2 regions of the Dehalogenimonas loeffleri genome follow, and region 2 is predicted to be linked to the other one. Evidence: a T-box and tRNA genes for the amino acid it is inferred to sense, from the RefSeq annotation. Region 2 holds a T-box; the other holds one or more tRNA genes.
What was found. The T-box of region 2 lies ahead of ileS (isoleucine--tRNA ligase). A T-box ahead of a tRNA ligase gene usually reads a tRNA of that ligase, here a tRNA-Ile.
Positions count from the first base shown of each region.

Region 1: it has a tRNA-Ile gene. The T-box ahead of ileS (isoleucine--tRNA ligase) is inferred to sense a tRNA for this amino acid. The anticodon was not compared.

Region 1 covers NZ_CP146612.1:1,241,655-1,249,055, reverse strand. The annotation lists gene V8247_RS06500 (betaine/proline/choline family ABC transporter ATP-binding protein) at 1-898, shown strand, start outside; gene V8247_RS06495 (ABC transporter permease subunit) at 1,023-1,811, shown strand; gene proX (glycine betaine/L-proline ABC transporter substrate-binding protein ProX) at 1,892-2,947, shown strand; gene V8247_RS06485 (lysine 2,3-aminomutase) at 3,068-4,390, opposite strand; tRNA gene V8247_RS06480 (tRNA-Ile) at 4,641-4,717, opposite strand; rRNA gene V8247_RS06475 (16S ribosomal RNA) at 4,921-6,419, opposite strand; gene V8247_RS06470 (HEAT repeat domain-containing protein) at 6,643-7,401, opposite strand, start outside.
Region 2 covers NZ_CP146612.1:1,538,375-1,545,775, forward strand. The annotation lists gene V8247_RS07985 (YidC/Oxa1 family membrane protein insertase) at 1-148, shown strand, start outside; gene jag (RNA-binding cell elongation regulator Jag/EloR) at 36-725, shown strand; T-box leader at 780-1,022, shown strand; gene ileS (isoleucine--tRNA ligase) at 1,056-4,091, shown strand; gene pdxT (pyridoxal 5'-phosphate synthase glutaminase subunit PdxT) at 4,128-4,736, opposite strand; gene serA (phosphoglycerate dehydrogenase) at 4,764-6,347, opposite strand; gene V8247_RS08010 (alanine--glyoxylate aminotransferase family protein) at 6,390-7,401, opposite strand, start outside.

The DNA of each region.
Region 1 (7,401 bases), 300 kb from region 2:
TTTTGCCCTGCTGCCCCATAAAACGGTATTGGAAAATGTTGAATTCGGACTGAAAATCCGGGGCACTCTGACGGAAGAGGATCGTAAAAAGGCTCAGGATACGTTAGACGTTGTCGGACTGAACGGTTGGGGGGACAGGCTGACCGCAGATCTATCCGGTGGTATGCAGCAGCGGGTCGGGCTGGCGCGGGCGCTGGCGACCGACCCGGAAATCCTGCTGATGGATGAACCATTCTCTGCTCTGGATCCTTTAATCCGGCGGGACATGCAGGATGAACTGATCAACCTGCAGCAGACTTTACAAAAAACCATCATCTTCATCACCCACGATCTGAACGAAGCGCTCAAAATGGGCGACCATATCGCAGTGATGAAGGACGGTCGCATCGTGCAGATCGGTACTCCAGAAGAAATTGTCAGCAGCCCGGCTGACGAATATGTCGCCGCTTTCACCTCCGATGTGAACCGCGGTCTGGTTTTCAGTGCTTCCTCCATAATGAAGCCAGCGGATACACTGACAATTACTCATGACACGGTCAAAACCGCCTCAGTGCGGCTGCGTCAGACCAAATCAGATGCCATGTATGTAGTTGATCGGCAGCGCAAACCGGTGGGGCTGGTGACCGATCAGGATATTGCCAAAGCAGTGCGCAAAGGCGACCTCAAGCTGGAAGAGGTCATGATGACCGACTTTCCGCAAACTGAGGAAAACACCCCGCTGGGTGAAGTGCTGACCTTGTGCGGCGACAGCCTGCCGATTGCGGTGGTTTCCGACAAGGGTCGTTTCCGCGGCATCCTGGAACCGCTGGATGTATTGAGTAGTGTCTCGCCGCTTAGCAGCGAATCCAATAACAACGGCAACACCGACGATGCCGCCACCCAAAGGGAGGCTGAGTAACCTTATGTGGCCGTTTAACCTTTATACAATCCCGTTAGACGATTGGATACAGTCAGCTGTTAACTGGATCAGTCTCAATGCCCGCAGTTTTTTCCAGGTTGTAAAAAAGCCTTTTGATTTCACCTTGAGCGGGACCGAAGACTTCCTGCTATGGCTGCCGCCGCTGATTATTCTATTGGTCGTGTTTCTAATTGGCTGGCGTCTCAAAGGCTGGGTTTTCGGTTTAATAAGCGCAATCACTTTGACTTTTGTGGGTTTCCTGGGCTTATGGCAAGCAACTATGACCACTTTGGCCCTGGTCTTATCTGCCGTCATCTTTTGTATATTGGTTGGTGTTCCAACCGGAATTTTGGCTGCCCGCAGCAACAAATTCGCGGGAATCATAAGGCCTTTGCTTGATGCCATGCAGACAATTCCGGCGTTTGTCTATCTGGTTCCCATAGTAATGCTCTTCGGTGTCGGTTTGGTACCCGGACTGATTGCCGTTATAGTATTTGCCCTGCCGCCGATTATCCGACTGACCGACCTGGGTATCCGCCAGGTGCCCAAAGATGTGGTGGAAGCCGGACGGTCTTTCGGCGGTACCAGCAACCAGATACTGCTTAATATTCAAATACCGCTGGCTATGCCTACGATAATGGCCGGTTTAAACCAAACTCTCATGCTGGCCATGTCCATGGCGGTCGTCATCGCTCTTATCGGTGCCAGCGGATTGGGTCTGGTGGTTTGGACCGGTCTGGGACGTAATGATGTCGGCTACGCGGCCATCGGCGGTATCGGTATTGTGGCCATTGCCATCATCCTTGACCGAATGTCCCAATCTTTAACCACTGCCCAACCCAGAAAGGGTACTGGCTTATTCCAAAAAGCTGTCACCCTGTTCAAATCACTCCGTAAGAAGACAAAAACCTGACGGAGTTAAACCCCCGTTTCTAACTTCTCCTTATGGCGCACCTGAGGAGATTGTTGAAAATATTCTAAGAGGAGGAAAACATGAATTCCAAAATGCGCAAACTATTGCTTGTCGGTTTTACCGTCGTATTGTCGCTGTCTCTGCTGGTTACAGGTTGTAGCGACGATAGCACTGATGATGGACCTGGCAACGGCACAACCGTAAATGTTGCCCAACCAACCTGGGATACTGGCTGGTTCCAAACCGAGGTTTTCATTCAGGCCCTGGAGAAACTAGGGTATGATGTCAAAGACCCCATCACGCTTGATAACCCCGTTTTCTACAATGCCATTGCCACCGGCGATGTAGATTTCTGGGCTGATGGCTGGTTCCCGCTGCATAATCAATATCTGAGCATCATTGAGGGTAAAGGCGAAGTTGTGGGTGAATTTGCCATGGGCGGCGCCCTGCAGGGCTACCTGATTGACAAAGCCACCTCTGAGCAATATGGGATTACCAGTATTGAAGACTTCAAAGACCCCGAAATTGCGGCTTTGTTTGATACCGATAACGATGATAAAGCTAATATGGTTGCCTGTCCCCCCGGCTGGGGCTGCGAAGCCGTAATTCTGCACCAGATGGAAGCTTACGGGTTGAATGACTATATTAACGCCACCCAGGCCGCCTACAATACGGCTATGGCCGACGTAGTCGCCAGATACAACGCGGGGGAACCTGTCTTTTTCTACACCTGGACCCCAAATTGGACTGTGAACGAACTGGTACCCGGTGAGGACGTGGTCTGGCTGGAGGTTCCATTCTCCACTTTACCAGCAGACCAGTCAGATCTTGAAGACGAAACCTTCGTCGCTAACCTGGTTGGTAAAGCCGGTGCCGCCGAGCCCTTTAACATGGGCTGGCCGGCCAACAATATTCAGGTGGTCGCTAATTCAGCATTCCTGAATGCCAACCCGGCGGCCGCTTACATCCTGAAAAACCTGCAGATTCCGCTGGAAGATATCTTCGCGCAAAACTATGAGATGTTCCAAGGTGAAAATCGGCCAGAAGACATCGTCCAGGATGCGAATGAATGGATTGCCGCTAATCAGACATTGTTTGACAGTTGGATCCAAGGCGCCATAGACGCCGCTAGCTAATACGGTTACAAGGGTGCGCTTTGAAGAAAAGGGGTGGAAATTTCCACCCCTTTCTTCTTACCCCTAACAATTCAAGTGTTGCGCTACCAACAGTATCCCGTGAATTATTTCAACAAAAAGCTAGAAATCTGATTCGGTTTCGCCGGACTCCAGCAGCGCAGCCAGTTCCTCATCAAAAAAGAATTCGCCGTCCCCGAAAGCAGGTTTCAGTTGATTAAACCAAACTGCTTTTTCATCAAACGCGGCAAAGAAAGGCCGATTCACCCAGTCCGGGTTGCGTCCCTGAACCATACGCAAGGCAAATACTTTCTCACCAGCAATTGTGGTGGCTCCCATTACCTGAATTTTACCCGGCAAAGCGGACATAACCGGACCTTCGGCGGTTCGGCCGATGCCGCTTACGGCTTGAAAGGCCTGTTGATATATTTCCCAGGCGCCTGCCAAGGTGACTGAAAAGAAATGTTGAGCGCCGGTATCACGAGCCATAAACATATAATAAGGAACACAACCCAGGGTCGTCTGTTGCCGCCACAATTCAGCCCATACGTCAGGAGAATCATTAACGTGCCTCAGCAGGGGCGATTGCGTCCGGACGACCGTCCCGGTCTGCTGGATGAGCCTGACAGCCTCTTTGACAATATCAGGTTTCAGTTCAACTGGATGATTAAAATGGGCCATAAAAGACAGGTGTTTGCCCGCCTGAACAACCTTTCGGAACAACCCAAGCACATCCTCAGCATCGGTGTCAGTTACATAGCGATGAGGCCAGAACGACAGCGTCCGGGTGCCGATACGAATGGTTTTCAGATTCGGCAATTCCAGTAACGGTTCAAGGTAACGTGCCAAAATCCCGGCCTTCATCACCATCGGGTCGCCGCCGGTAATCAGGACATCGGTCACTTCTGGCCGAATTTTCAGGTAGTCTACCAGTCGCCCAACCTCCCGCGAGGCTATCTTCAAATCCTCCATCCCGGTGACAAACTGAGGCCAACGGAAACAGAAGGTACAATAGGCATGGCAGGTTTGCCCCTGACCCGGAAAAAATAACACTGTTTCACGATATTTATGCTGAATACCTTCCAGCATTTCGCCTTCAACGGTCGGAGTATTGTGTTGTAGTTGGCCGGCAGGGTGAGGGTTCAACTTCGCCCTGATTTTCCCGGCGGTTTTTTGGATAACATCAGCATTTGCCCCACCGTCCAAAAACTCCCTGATCAATTCATAGTCATTTGGCGACAGCATCCCTTTTTGCGGAAAAGTGGTGATAAACAGCGGGTCATCGGCAACCTTATCCCAGTTAATCAGATTATCCACGACATAATTATTGGTACGAAAAGGTAAAACGGTACCAACTATCTCAATGTCTTTAATCTGTTGCTCACTTAGAGTACGGATTTGGGGGATATCTTTGAAATTATGCAAGGTGTATGGTTTGTACTGCATCGCGGCATAATCTCCTTTGTAAGAAATCAACGCGCCTGTCCCCATAAAGTATCGGTGAAGGTATTGCGGGTGGAACAGAGTATTTGTCTATTGAAAGCCTTTCCTCACGTGGAGGCAGGCGGTACTTGAAATCAGGCTAAGGTATTCTATCAGAATAGCACTACTATTTTCACTATTCTGCGTTTTTTCAATCGTTATGCCCTGGCGGCAAAGAAAAAACCGCGTTTAAGCGGTTCTTTGGGACTCTGACTGGTGGGCCATCCTGGTCTCGAACCAGGGACCTCGGTCTTATCAGGACCGCGCTCTAACCAACTGAGCTAATGGCCCGGGAATGTGAATGAACGGAGCTAATTTTAACCCAGTACTGCTCCTAAAATCAAGCGGCGCGTTGTTTAACGCGCCGCTGTTTGGTGTCTGAAACAATTTCACCTTAACCGCTGGATAGCGGAAGAAAAAGGTAGCCAATCAAATACTTCAACTCGCGTTGAAGACCGACCTAGGATAGAGAGCGAGGCTCTCGTATTCCTTAGAAAGGAGGTGATCCAGCCGCAGCTTCCGCTACGGCTACCTTGTTACGACTTCGTCCCAATTATCAGTCCCACCTTGGGCGACTGCCTCCCTTGCGGGTTAGCCTATCGACTTCAGGTGTTACCAACTTTCATGACGTGACGGGCGGTGTGTACAAGGCCCGAGAACGTATTCAACGCGCTATGCTGACACGCGTTTACTAGCAACTCCGACTTCATGCAGGCGAGTTTCAGCCTGCAATCCGAACTGAGGGCGGTTTTGGGGATTAGCTCCCGGTCACCCGGTGGCAACCCATTGTACCGCCCATTGTAGCGTGTGTGTAGCCCAGGGTATAAGGGCCATGCTGACTTGACGTCATCCCCACCTTCCTCCCCGTTTTGCGAGGCAGTATCGCTAGAGAATATAACTAGCAATGAGGGTTGCGCTCGTTGCAGGACTTAACCATACACCTCACGGCACGAGCTGACGACAGCCATGCAGCACCTGTGATAGCTCCTGACTTAACAGGTCGTTCCCCTTTCGGTTCACTACTTCTAACATGTCAAACCCTGGTGAGGTTCTTCGTGTAGCATCGAATTAAACCACACGCTCCGCTGCTTGTGCGGGCCCCCGTCAATTCCTTTGAGTTTTAGTCTTGCGACCGTACTCCCCAGGCGGGGTACTTAAAGCGTTAGCTTCGGCACAGAAAGGGTCGATACTCCCTATACCTAGTACCCAGTGTTTAGGGCGTGGACTACCAGGGTATCTAATCCTGTTCGCTCCCCACGCTTTCGGGCCTCAGTGTCAGTTTTGGCCTAGAAAACCGCCTTCGCCTCTGGTGTTCCTCCCGATATCTACGCATTTCACCACTACACCGGGAATTCCGTTTTCTCCTGCCATACTCAAGTCCAACAGTATCAGATGACCCCTCCCAGTTGAGCCGGGAGATTTCACATCTGACTTGAAAGACCACCTACGCCCACTTTACGCCCAATAAATCCGGATAACGCTCGCCTCCTACGTATTACCGCGGCTGCTGGCACGTAGTTAGCCGAGACTTATTCCTCAGGTACCGTCATTATTCTTCCCTGAGAAAAGAGGTTTACAACCCGAAGGCCGTCATCCCTCACGCGGCGTCGCTGGGTCAGGCTTTCGCCCATTGCCCAAGATTCCTTGCTGCTGCCTCCCGTAGGAGTCTGGACCGTGTCTCAGTTCCAGTGTGGCTGACCATCCTCTCAGACCAGCTACCGATCATTGCCTTGGTAGGCCGTTACCCCACCAACAAGCTAATCGGAGACAAACCCCTCTTCAAGCACCTTGCGGTTTTAATGATCCTTCTTATGAAAGAGCATCACATGCGGTATTAGCACTTCTTTCGAAGTGTTATCCCCCACTTAAAGGCAGGTTATTTATCTATTACTCACCCGTTTGCCACTATCTCTCTTGCGAGAGACCGTTCGACTTGCATGCATAAGGCGCGCCGCTAGCGTTCATCCTGAGCCAGGATCAAACTCTCCAGGCTATTTTAAAACGAATTTACGCTGCAATAAAATTGGCTTTTTTTTCTTCCGCTATCCAGTTGTTAAGGTGCCCGTCAATCGCTGACGAAGTAGAATAATATCACAGGGGACAAGGGCGTGTCAAGGCTTTATGGGGTGATGAAACTTTTGATTCAATCGTAAACCGCGACACTCCCGTCTAATAATAATTATTGACCAAACTTTTTGATAATGAACTGCCCCTGATCAGCCGCCCTGAACCGGGCCATTTTCGTCCGCCAGCAAGTCCATGACTTCATCATCGGTAACCATATCGTTCAAAGCCTGAACCGCCATTTCCGCCACCGCCGAATCATCGCTTTCGGTCAGGTCACGCAGATGTTGCTTCGCCTCCGCCCCACCGATTTTGCCCAGGGCGGTAATGGCCGCCATTTTTACTTCAACATCCGCATCCAAAGTCAGGCGGATTAACTGCGGAACAGCCAGTTCATCCTCGTACTCCCCGCAGGCGACCACCGCCTCATAACGATGTTCCGGATTGTCGCTGGATAACTCATCCAGCAGCATATCCAGCCAACCGGGATCCAGATTACGCCCGGCAGCAAACAGGGCACTACCTCGAACGAAAGGGTCAGGTGAATCATACGAATCCAATATCGCCTGGCGAACCTCAGGGCAGGACAGAAAAGACACCGATTCCAGGGCTCGCCGCCTGACTTCATCTTTCTCCTCAGAATTACCGAACACGGCCAGTAATTTTTCCAGCAACTGATCCCGTATTTCCCGCCGCAGTTTGCCGTGCTCGGCCATCAAAACGAACTGGCCCAGACCTTGAGCCGCCGCTGCCCGAACTCCGGCATCAGGATCATTCTCCATCAACGGAATAAACCTGCGGATTAACGACGGGTCTTCATTTTCCCACAGCCCCTGGACGGCACCAGCCCGCACCGGGGCCAGCGGATCCTCTAAAAGGATATGGTATAAGGGACTGAAGTCCAGATTGGC
Region 2 (7,401 bases):
TGCCGTTGTGGTTGATCAATCTGAGGAGATAATTGATGAAGCATCAGGAGATATACGGGCGGACAGTGGAAGAAGCGATAAGCAGCGCACTGGAAAAGCTAAAGGTAAGTCGGGAAGAACTGGAGATAGACGTAATAAGCGAAGGTAGTCACGGTATTTTCGGACTGGGCGCCGAGGAGGCATGTATTACGGTGGCTTTCAAAGAAAACTGCGCTCCGAAGGCTGTTTTATGCGCGGAAGATGCGATTACCATCACAACCGAGATTATTCAAAATCTGGTTGACCGGATGGGACTGGACGCTGATGTGGAATATCTGCCCGATGCCATGTTGACCGAAGAATCAGAGAATGAATCCGGGATGGTGTTTGATATTCTTGGTGAAGACCTTGGGCTGCTGATTGGTCGACACGGTCAGACGCTGTCTAATTTTCAGTATCTGGTGCGGATTTTGGTCGCCCAGCGTATCAAGGAGTACCTGCCGATTCTGGTTGACGTCAACGGTTATCGCCAGCGGCGCTTCAAGGCGCTTGAGGTTTTAGCCCGCCGGACGGCTGAACAAGTCAGGATAAAGCGGGTATCTTTCACCATGGATCCGATGCCGGCTTTTGAGCGCCGAATTGTTCACATGGTTCTTGCGAATGATCCGGCGGTTACGACACAAAGTACGGGTATTGGCGATGACCGTAAGGTGGTGGTAGTCCCGCGCGATAATACTACCAGGTAGGCTTTAAACAAACTTTCAGCTTGCCGCCACAGGCGGCGTATGATATTCTACGAGTCAAAAGCGGTGACGGAGAAGAGTAAACTGGGATTAACCTCCAGCGAGTCCGGTATGGTGGAAGCGGACAGGTATAAGACGGTTGAAAATCACTCCAGAGCTTCCAGGTGAAAGATCTATTGATTGATTAACTGAGGACGGGTTCCGCCCGTTATCCCGGAAGGGCATGTCAGTGCCTGAGAGCGTCTCTGTAGCAGGCAGGGAAAATAGGGTGGTACCGCGGGTGATTTTCCCGTCCCTAACCGGACGGGATTTTTGTATTTTGAGGGGAAAAATATGTTTCAACCAGTAGCCAGCCGGGTCAGCTTTCCGGAAAAAGAAGCCGAGGTTCTAAAACTCTGGGCCGATAAGGACATCTTCCGGCGGTCAATAGATAACCGGAAAGGTGCCAAACGATTCACCTTGTATGAAGGGCCGCCAACCGCCAACGGCAAACCCGGTATTCACCATGTGTTGTCGCGGGTGTTCAAGGACGTAATCCCGCGGTACAAGGTCATGAAGGGCTATTATGCGCCGCGGATCGGTGGTTGGGATACCCACGGTCTGCCGGTGGAGCTTGAGGTTGAAAAGGAACTGGGATTTAAAAGCAAAACCGATATTGAGCGTTACGGTATCGCCGCATTCAATCAGAAGTGTCGGGAGTCAGTTTTTCGTTACGTTAATGATTGGAACAAACTGACCGAGCGTATCGGATACTGGGTTGATCTGGAACATGCGTATGTAACCATGAATAACACCTATATTGAAAGCGGTTGGTGGGTGGTCAAACAATTATGGGATAAAGGACTGGTTTACCAGGGGCACAAAGTTACCCCGCACTGTCCGCGGTGCGGCACTTCTTTATCATCACATGAGGTGGCTCTGGGTTATGAAGAAAATACGGAAGACCCTTCGGTGTTTATCAAGTTTCTGGTGGACAAAAATTCACTCAGCGGCGAATTGGAGCAATTTGTTGACAAACCGTTTAATCTGCTGGCCTGGACTACCACTCCCTGGACTTTGCCGGCTAATACCGCTCTGGCAGTATCTGATTCCGCGACCTATGCCGTACTTGATATGGGCGATGAATACCTGGTTCTGGCGGCAGCTTTGGTTGAGGCTAACGGCTTAGCTGAAGTGCCGGAAGCCGGACGAATATCCGGAGCCAGGCTGGTGGGATTACGGTATGCCCCACTTTATGATGCGTTTAAATATGGAATGACAGTCTCACGTTTGGTGAATGGAGAGTTAATGCCGGTTGATGAGGAGGAATTATCGTATCCGGTAATTGCTGCTGATTATGTGTCCATGGATGACGGTACCGGTATCGTTCATACTGCTCCTGCCTATGGTGAGGTGGATTACGATTCAGGGCGCAAACAGGGACTTAATTTTATTCATCATGTTGATTTACAGGGTATGGTCACCGGCAATTATCCCGGTGCCGGCAAATTTGTAAAAAAGGCTGATGGTCTCATCATGGCCGATCTCAAGGAACGCGGTCGGGTATTCAAGTCTGAAAAAATTCTCCATACCTATCCATTCTGCTGGCGATGCGCTACCCCGCTGCTGTATTTTGCCAAACAGAGTTGGTATATCCGTACCACAGCCTGTCGTGACGCCCTGATTGACGGTAATGAAGCCATAAACTGGTATCCCGGTCATATTAAAACCGGGCGTTTCGGGGACTGGCTGCAGAATAATGTAGACTGGGCTTTTTCCAGAGAACGTTACTGGGGTACGCCGGTCCCGGTATGGCGCTGTGGTGATTGCCAGACTACGGAGTGTATCGGCGGATTGGATGATCTTAAATCCAAACCTGGTTTTTCCGGACTGTCGGAAAAACTGGATCTGCACCGGCCATATGTGGATGAATTTACCTTTGATTGTCCCCATTGCGGCGGCATCATGAAACGGGTAACCGATGTCATTGATTGCTGGTTTGATTCCGGGGCGATGCCGGTAGCCCAATACCATTATCCCTTTGAGGAAGACAGCCGCAAGATTTTTGTGGACGGCCGTTTTCCTGCTGATTATATTTGTGAGGCCATTGACCAGACGCGGGGCTGGTTCTATAGTCTGCATGCACTGTCAACTTTGTTATTCGGTCGGCCGAGCTACCAAAATGTAATCTGTCTCGGTCATATCCTGGACGGCAAGGGCGAGAAGATGAGTAAATCCAAGGGGAATGTGGTTTTGCCGGAGACCGTTATTGATAAATATGGGGCTGATGCCGTGCGCTGGTACCTGTTTACAGCTTCGCCGGCCGGTAACGCCCGCCGTTTTTCAGAAAACTTGGTAAGTGACGTAACCCGGTCCTTCATGTCAACGCTTTGGAACGTGTATTCTTTCTTCGTATTGTATGCCAATATTGATCAATTTCAGCCGGCTGAAAATCAGTTGGAGCCAGCGTCCGAGTTAGACCGATGGATACTTTCAGAGCTTAATCAGCTTGTCGCCGAAGTGACTGAAGATATGGATAATTATGACCCTGTAGCCGCCGCGAGGGCCATAGAGTCGTTCGTGGATTATCTGTCAAACTGGTATGTACGGCGTTCGCGGCGGCGTTTCTGGAAGTCTGAGAGTGATGCGGACAAGGTGTCAGCGTATCACACGCTGTATCAATGTCTGTTCAAAACCTCACAATTACTGGCGCCTTTTATGCCGTTTTTAGCAGAAACCATGTATCAGAATCTGGCTAAGTCGGTTTCTTCGGAAGCTCCTGACAGCGTCCATATGACCGATTATCCCGTGGCGGAAACAGAGTGTATTGACTCTAATCTGTCAACGGCAATGCGATTGGCGATGAAAGTTTCAAGCATCGGTCGAGCGGCAAGGGCTCAAGCCGGTATCAAGGTGCGACAACCCTTGAGTAGGGCCTTAGTGGCCGGGGTAAATAACCAGGAAAAGAATGGACTTACTGGGTTACTGGATGCGGTTATGGAAGAACTGAACGTTAAAGGCATTGAATTTGCCGAGGATGAAAAAGCATTACCTGAGGGGGCGGTAGCTGTTACTGAAGGACCTCTTACTGTGGCGGTTGATCCGGTTTTGACCCCGGAATTGGCCGATGAAGGACTAGTGCGGGAAATCACCCATCGTATTCAAGGTTTACGCCGGAGCGCCGGATTTGAAATTGCCGATAACATTATCACTTATTATGAATCAAACTCAGAGGTTGCAAGAGTCATTGGGGAATGGAGCGGTTATATTCATAAGGAAACATTATCCCGGCAGATTTCCAGGGGTATACCGGAAGAAACGGATCTGACTGCCGATGATTACAAACTTGAAGGACATCCTGTTCGGCTGGCAGTGAAGAAAGCCCTGTAAACGCAGTATTGGGTTTTCTATTGGTGACAATAGGGGTCAGAAATTGGTGTGGTAAGCCTGGTAGGTTTCAGCCATGCTGACAAAATATTGATGAAAACGGTCATCGTCCCCTAATTCCGGGTGAAAGGTGGTGGCCAGCAGATTATCCTGCCTGACGGCGACGATGGCACGGTTGCCCAATCGGGCCAACACTTCGGCAGGCGGTTCCGATGATTCTATCAAGGGAGCCCGGATAAAAACGGCTGGGAACGGCTTATCTCCGAGTACCGGAACCCTCAGCTTTTCTTCAAAGCTATCTACCTGCCGGCCGAAGGCATTTCGGCGGACGGTGATTTTCATCAGTCCCAGGCCGGCGGGCATATTGGGGTTGGTGTTGCCGACTTCTCCTGCCATCAGGATGGCACCTGCGCATGTGCCCCAAATCGGGAATCCTCTGGCGCAAAGATCAGCCAGCATAGTGTCCAGGCGGTATAAACCCATCAGTTTCAGGATGGTCGTGCTTTCCCCCCCGGGAATTATAAGCCCGCACAGATCAAGCAACTGGACCGGTTGACGTACCTCAACTGTCTCCAGGTTTTGGAAACAACGAAGTATTTTAAGGTGCTCGGAAAAGGCTCCCTGTAGCGCCAGCACGCCAATTTTCATTTTATGTGCATACCTGCAAAATGATATTTACAAATTAACCAGTCTGGCGGAATTGACTCCGTCAAGCGATTTTACCTGCTTCAGGCCATCCTCTGATAAGGCCTCATCCAGTGCCAGAACCATCAAGGCCTGACCTCGGGGTTTAAGGCGGGACAGGTGCATGTAGCTGACGTTGACATCGGCTTTGCCGGTGATGTTACCAACGGCACCGACCAGTCCAGGACGATCACGATGATCGGCGAAGAGGAAAAAGCCGCCGGGAGAGATATCAATCCAGTAGTCATTGACTTTAACCACATGAACTTCATCTCTCAGAAAGGTAGCGGCGACTGACAACGGACCGGCGCTGGTAACGGCTTCAATGGTGATAAGGCTTTGATAGTTATCACAAACCGGCTCTTTCTGCTCAGAAACGGTAATACCCCGCTTGCAGGCTATGATATCGGCGTTTACTACGTTAACGCGTTCTTCCGAAATTTGTTCTAAAACGCCGCCGAGTACCGTGGCTTTCAACGCCTGTGTTTCGTATTTAGAGACTTCGCCGCTGTATTTAATACCAAGAGTTTTGAATTGCCCTTCAGCCATCTGTTGTAATAATCGGCCCAGAGTTCTGGCTACCTTAACATAAGGGGCTATTACCGGTAAGCTTTCAGCCGGGATGTAAGGCGCATTGACCGCATAGCGGGCAGGGCGACCTTCAAATACGTCAATCACCTGGGTTACGACATCGGAGGTGGCCAAATCTTGGGCTTCGGCGGTGGATGCACCCAGATGCGGAGTGACGATTATATTATCAACGCCAAATAAAATACTTTCGGTACAGGGTTCTTTGACAAATACATCAATGGCAGCACCAGCCAGTTTATTGCTATTTATAGCGGCGACCAGGGCTTCTTCATCAATCAATCCGCCGCGAGCCGCATTAATGATACGGGTGGTGGGTTTCATCAAAGCCAGTTCCCTGGCCCCGATCATATTTTTGGTCTGGGCCGTCAGCGGTACATGAAGAGTAACAAAATCAGCTTCCCGGTAAATCCGGTCAAGTGTAGCCAGTTCAACTTGCATCGTCAGAGCGCGTTCCTCGGTGACATAAGGGTCATAACCCAATACCTTCATCTCAAAACCGCGGGCGCGTTTGGCTACTTCCGAGCCGATGTTGCCTAAGCCGACGACGCCCAAAACCTTGCCTTTCAATTCAGTGCCCATAAAATCGGCCCGCTTCCACTGACAACTCTTGAGCGAGGAGTTTGCGCGGGGAATATGGCGGGCCAGTGACAACATCAGCGCCATGGCGTGTTCAGCCGCTGAAATGGTGTTACCGGTGGGGGCATTAACCACAATAATGCCGCGTTCAGTAGCCGCATTGATGTCAATATTATCAATGCCGACTCCGGCACGTCCGATAATCTGGAGCTTTTTCCCGGCAGCAATGATATCCGCAGTAACTTTAGTTTGAGAACGTACCAGCAGGGCATCGTAGTCGCCGATTATGGCAACAAGCTCCTCCAGTTTCAGACCGGTTTTGACATCCACTTTAGCGACAGCTTTGATGCGCTCAACTCCGGCTGAGGAAAGGGCGTCGGCAACTAAAACTCTTTTATTATCTGGCACGAGTATCTCCTTATGATTTTGATTAAGCTGTTTTTCGTTGAATTATCTTTGTTCTGATTTTCCGGTAAACCCGGCTTGGGGCAAGGCTAATTTTAAGGCGTCAAAAACCGCCTGGATATCGCTCTCCTTTACCATACCAAGGTGTCCGATACGAAAAATCTTACCTTCCAGTGGTCCCTGACCGCCGGCCAGGACAATATCAAACTCTTCCCGCATGATTTTATTGAGCTTTTTAGCATCCAGTCCCTGGTCAGCGATGACCGATGTTACGGTATTGGAAGCGTAACGCTCGTCAGCCAACAGGTTGAGTCCGAGAGCCTTGACGCCGGTGCGGGTGAAATTGCCCATGCGGGTGTGACGGGCGAAGATACTTTCAATGCCTTCTTCCAGCATCATATTCAGGGCGACCCTGAATGCCAGAACAGCAGAAACGTTGGGGGTCCAGGGTGTCTGGCCTTTTTCCAAGCTTTTTTTAGCTTTGCCCAGGTCAAAATAGAAACGCGGCATTTTGGACTGAGCGTAAGCTTCCCAACCTGCTTCGGAGACCGCCAGCATGGCCATCCCGGGAGGTACCATCCACCCTTTCTGGGAACCGGAAATTGCCACATCAATACCCCATTCGTCAACAGGTACATTAATAGAGCCCAGGGAACTGATGCAGTCCACCATTAGAAGCTTGCCGGCAGATTTTACGATCTTGCTGATGGCAGCCAAATCATTGGTGATGCCGGTGGAGGTTTCATTATGGGTCACCAGCACTGCTTTAACGGCCGGGTTATTTTCCAAAGCAGTGCGTACGGCCTCCGGGTCGGCAGCCTGGCCGTGGGCAAAACTGAGGGAAACCACGTCGGCGCCATAGGTTTCGGCAATCTTGGCAAAACGCTCACCAAAGACTCCAATTGAAACCGACAGAACTGAATCGCCGGGCGAGAGCATATTGACGACGGCGGCTTCCAAACCTGCGGTTCCTGATCCCGTAACCAAAAGCGGGTCAGCCTGAGTTTGAAATACTTTTTTCATTTTAGCAGTGACGTCTTTAAGGGCGTCGGCGAAT